DNA from 2 places in the Streptomyces sp. NPDC052040 genome. Region 2 is predicted to be linked to the other one. Evidence: riboswitches for the same ligand, from Rfam matches in the RefSeq annotation. Region 2 holds a riboswitch; the other holds the start of a gene.
What was found. Region 2 has a riboswitch for S-adenosylmethionine ahead of thrC (threonine synthase). Riboswitches for the same ligand answer to the same signal wherever they lie in the genome.
Positions count from the first base shown of each region.

Region 1: linked by a shared signal. The riboswitch ahead of ACIHAA_RS14930 (aminotransferase class V-fold PLP-dependent enzyme) and the one ahead of thrC (threonine synthase) in region 2 are both predicted to bind S-adenosylmethionine.

Region 1 covers NZ_JBIUBV010000006.1:99,588-101,974, forward strand. Annotated here, with positions in the region: gene ACIHAA_RS14930 (aminotransferase class V-fold PLP-dependent enzyme) at 1-1,199, opposite strand, end outside; SAM riboswitch class IV at 1,404-1,520, opposite strand; gene trpD (anthranilate phosphoribosyltransferase) at 1,661-2,387, opposite strand, start outside.
Region 2 covers NZ_JBIUBV010000003.1:362,794-365,180, forward strand. Annotated here, with positions in the region: gene ACIHAA_RS10005 (glucosyl-3-phosphoglycerate synthase) at 1-918, opposite strand, end outside; SAM riboswitch class I at 1,118-1,274, shown strand; gene thrC (threonine synthase) at 1,293-2,387, shown strand, end outside.

The DNA of each region.
Region 1 (2,387 bases), on a different contig from region 2:
GCGTCGGGGGCCCCGCACTCGCCCTGGGCGCCCGGGTCGCCGCCCAGCAGGGTGCGCACCAGGGGGTGGGCGCAGAACAGGCCGTCCCGGACGCCGATGCCGTACTCGGCGGAGAGCGCGGCGGCGAAGTGGGAGCTGTTCCAGCCCTCGACGACGAACGAGATCACGCCCACCCGGGCCGCGTCGTCGCCGAAGAGGGAGAGCACCCGGACCTCCGGGATCCCGGCAAGCCCGGCCCGCACCTCGCGGACGAGGCGCTGCTCACGGGCGACCAGGGTGTCGAAGCCCGCTTCGGTGAGGGCCTTGCAGGCCGAGGCGATGGAGTAGGCGCCGATCACATTGGGCGACCCGGCCTCGTGCCGCGCGGCGGTCTCGTGCCACTCCACGTCCACTCCCCCGTCCGTGCGCCGGGTGACCCTACGGCTGGCGCCGCCGCCCGCAAGATAGGGCTCGGCGGTACGCAGCCAGTCGGCACGGCCCGCCAGCACACCGGCGCCGAAGGGGGCGTAGAGCTTGTGCCCGGAGAAGGCGACCCAGTCGACATCGAGGTCCGTGACCGACACGGGGTGGTGCGGGGCCAGCTGGGCGGCGTCCAGCACGATGCGCGCGCCGTGCGCATGGGCGGCCTCCGCCAGTTCGCGCACCGGCCACAGCTCCCCGGTGACATTGGAGGCGCCGGTGACACAGACCAGGGCCGGTCCATGGGGGTCGCGCCCGGCGAGGGCCCGCTCCAGGGTCCGTACGGCCTGCTGGGGGGTGCGCGGGGCGTCCAGGACGGTGACCTCGGCGCCCCGCCAGGGCAGCAGCGAGGCATGGTGCTCGGTCTCGAAGACGTAGACCCGGCAGTCCTCCGGCAGGGCCCCGGCGAGGAGGTTGAGCGAGTCGGTGGTGGACCGCGTGAAGACCACCTGGTCCGCCTCCCGGCAGTCCAGGAACTCGGCGACGGTCCGGCGGGCGTTCTCGAAGAGGTCGGTGGACAGCTGCGACAGATACCCGGCGCCGCGGTGGACACTGCCGTAGTACGGCGCGTACGCGGCCACGTCGTCCCAGACCCGCTGGAGCGCGGGGGCGCTGGCCGCGTAGTCGAGAGCCGCGTAGGTGACTTCGCCGCCGGTGACGAGCGGGACGCTGACCTCCCGGCCCAGCACGGGCAGCGGAGCACAGACGGACGGGTCGCAGGCAAGGGTGGAGACGGACATGGGTGCACTCCCGTGAGGCAGGTGGGACCACCGTGCCGGAGGGTGCGCGGAACGGCGCGCGGTCCTGTCGACGGCACGGGGAAGGAAAAGGTGAAGCGGGGATGCGGAGGCGGGGCTCTGCGGCCCTACGGCATTCGCTTGCTCACGGAAGGCTCCCTCGAACGACCAGGACCCCTGGCCCCACGCCGGATACGGCGTGTGAGGGGTCCGCGCTTGCCGCAGACCTCGCTGCCTGCGACCTGGTCTTCACCCGGGGCACCCCGCCACGGACGGAGGGTTGCCGGACAGCCGGCCGGGGCCGAGTGGCTGTCGCTCATGACCTGGGAAGGACGCTAACGGACGTGATCGGGCGGTCGCAACAGCTGTCCGGATACCGGGACGTGGAGCCTTGACACGTACCCGGCTCGAGGGCAAACGACGGGGGAGCCCGGACGTGCCGTGCTCCCCCGTCGTGCTCGAGCTCAGCGGTGGCTCGCGGCCACCCAGCGCTCCAGCGTCCGCCGGGCGGACCCCGAGTCGATCGACTCCGCCGCCTTCTCCATCCCGGCGCGCAGCTGCACGGCCAGCGGCTCCCCGGTGGGCTCCAGGGCCACCAGCGCCGCCGCCGAGTTCAGCAGGACCGCCTCGCGCACCGGCCCGGTCTCCCCGTTCAGCACGCGCCGGGCCACATCGGCGTTGTAGGAGGCGTCGGCTCCGCGCAGCGCCTCGACCGGCACCAGTTCGAGACCGACGTCCCGGGGGTCGAAGGTCTCCTCGGCCACCGTGCCGTCACGGACCACCCAGACCCGGGAGGTGGAGGTCGTGGTCAGCTCGTCGAGTCCGTCGTCGCCCCGGAAGACCAGCGAGGAGTTCCCCCGCTCGGCGAGGACGCCCGCGACGATCGGCGCCATCCGCGGGTCCGCGACGCCCACCGCCTGCGCCTTCACCCGGGCCGGGTTGGTCAGCGGGCCGAGGACATTGAACGTCGTACGGATCCCGAGCTGTCCGCGCGCCGCGGCCACATGCCGCAGGGCCGGGTGGAACTTCACCGCGAAGCAGATGGTGATCCCGGCCTCCTCGGCCACCTCGGCCGTGCGCCGGGGGGTGAGGTCCAGATTGATGCCGAGCTTCTCCAGGACGTCCGAGGAGCCGGAGGCGGAGGACGCGGCCCGGTTGCCGTGCTTGACGACCTTCGCGCCGGTGCCCGCC
Region 2 (2,387 bases):
CTCCGTGTCCACCGAGTACGTCCGTGGCTCGAAGCCGCCCTCGACGCGCTCGAACTGGGTGAGGGCGGGGCGCACCAGATGGCCGCGGGCCAGCCGCAGTTGGGCGGTGCGGTAGATCGCCGCCGCCATCCGGCCCAGCGCCTGGCCGTCCTGGTGGCGGTGCAGCCGGACCCCGACGTCGACCTGGGCCAGGGCGTCCAGGCCGACCAGGTGCAGGGCGTCCACCAGCATGCCCAGCTCCACTCCGTAGCCGACCGGGAAGGGCAGCCGTTCCAGCAGGGAGCGGCGCGCGGCGTACTCCCCGCCCAGCGGCTGGACGAAACCGGCCAGTTGCGGCCAGTGGAGGTTGAGCAGCGGGCGCGCCATCAGCTCGGTGACCCGGCCGCCCTGCCCGGCCCCCGCGCCGGGGGCGGCGCCCTCGCCGCCGAGGGCCAGCGGCCGGTCGTACATCGCCTTCACCAGGTCCACGCCCGGGTCGGTGAGCAGCGGGCCCACGATCCCGGAGACGAAGTCCGAGGAGAACTCCCGCAGATCGGCGTCCACGAAGCAGACGATGTCCCCGCGGGTGACCAGCAGGGAGCGCCACAGCACCTCGCCCTTGCCGGGCACGGCCGGGATGCGCGGCAGGATGGCATCGCGGTGCACCACCGTCGCCCCGGCCGCCGCGGCCACCTCGGAGGTGCGGTCCGTGGAGCCCGAGTCCACGACCACGATCTCGTCGACCAGCGGGACCTGCCGCATCAGGTCGTGGCGGATGACGGCGACGATCTCGCCGACCGTCTCCTCCTCGTTCAGGGCGGGCAGGACGACGCTGACCGACGAACCCGAGGCGCGCTTGGCGGCCAGGATCCGGTGGAGCGGGCGGTCGGTCACGGACCAGGAGCGGGCGCTCAGCCAGCGCTCGACTTCTTCCAGCACGGTCCCCGGCTCCTCTCATGGGGTTCGTCTCTTCGGGTTCATTTCACGGGGCGTGCCCCGTGGGGTTCACGAGTGATCCATCTCGCGGTTCGGACGGCAGTCTCAACTGTCCTGGCCTTCGGTTACAGTCTTGAACAACGCCGGTGACCATCGCATGTCGTAGGTCGCCGCCGCTCGTACCAGTGAAACAACTGCATACCGCTCATCCAGAGGGGCAGAGGGAAACGGCCCGATGAAGCCCCGGCAACCCTCCAGTCGGTACTCGTAGACCAGTTCTGATCGTCTTCGCGAGGCTCCCGGCTAGGGAAGGTGCCAAATCCGTCTCACGGCGAGATGCGTCGTGAGGAAGATGAGGAGAAGGGGCCTCGCCTGTCATGGCTGTGCAGACTGTCACCAGCATCACCCGTTCCGTGGATCTCGGACCCGCCGCCGCCCTGTCCTGTCGCGAGTGCGGCCACCGGGTACCGCTCGGCCCGGTCTTCGCCTGCGAGGAGTGTTTCGGCCCGCTGGAGATCGCCTACGACTTCTCGGGCCACGACACCGAGGAACTGCGCCGGCGGATCGAAGCGGGCCCCGCGAACATCTGGCGCTATGCGCCGCTGCTGCCGGTCCCGGCGGACGTCGCCGACCGGCCGAATCTCAACCCGGGCTGGACCAAGCTCGTCAAGGCCGACAACCTGGCCCGCGAGCTGGGCGTGACCGGCGGCCTGTATGTGAAGGACGACTCCGGCAACCCGACGCACTCCTTCAAGGACCGCGTGGTCGCGCAGGCGCTGGAGGCGGCGCGCGTCTTCGGCTTCACCACCCTCTCCTGCTCCTCCACCGGCAACCTGGCGGGCGCGGTGGGCGCCGCGGCGGCCCGGGCCGGTTTCCGCTCCTGCGTCTTCATCCCGCACGACCTGGAGCAGGGCAAGGTCGTCATGGCCGCGGTCTACGGCGGTGAGCTGGTCGGCATCGAGGGCAACTACGACGATGTGAACCGCTTCTGCTCGGAGCTGATCGGCGACCCGGCGGGCGAGGGCTGGGGCTTCGTCAACGTCAATCTCCGTCCGTACTACGCGGAGGGGTCCAAGACCCTGGCGTACGAGATCTGCGAGCAGCTCGGCTGGCGGCTGCCGGACCAGATCGTGGTCCCGATCGCCTCCGGCTCCCAGCTCACCAAGATCGACAAGGGGCTGCGGGAGCTGATCGCGCTCGGACTGGTCGAGGACCGGCCGTACACGATCTTCGGCGCACAGGCCGAGGGCTGCTCGCCGGTGTCGGCCGCCTACAAGGGGGGCCACGACGTCGTCCGCCCGCAGAAGCCCGACACGATCGCCAAGTCGCTGGCGATCGGCAACCCGGCGGACGGCCCCTATGTGCTCGACATCGCGCGCCGCACCGGCGGGGCCGTGGAGGACGTGACGGACCCGCAGATCGTCGACGCCATCAAGCTGCTCGCCCGCACCGAGGGCATCTTCGCGGAGACG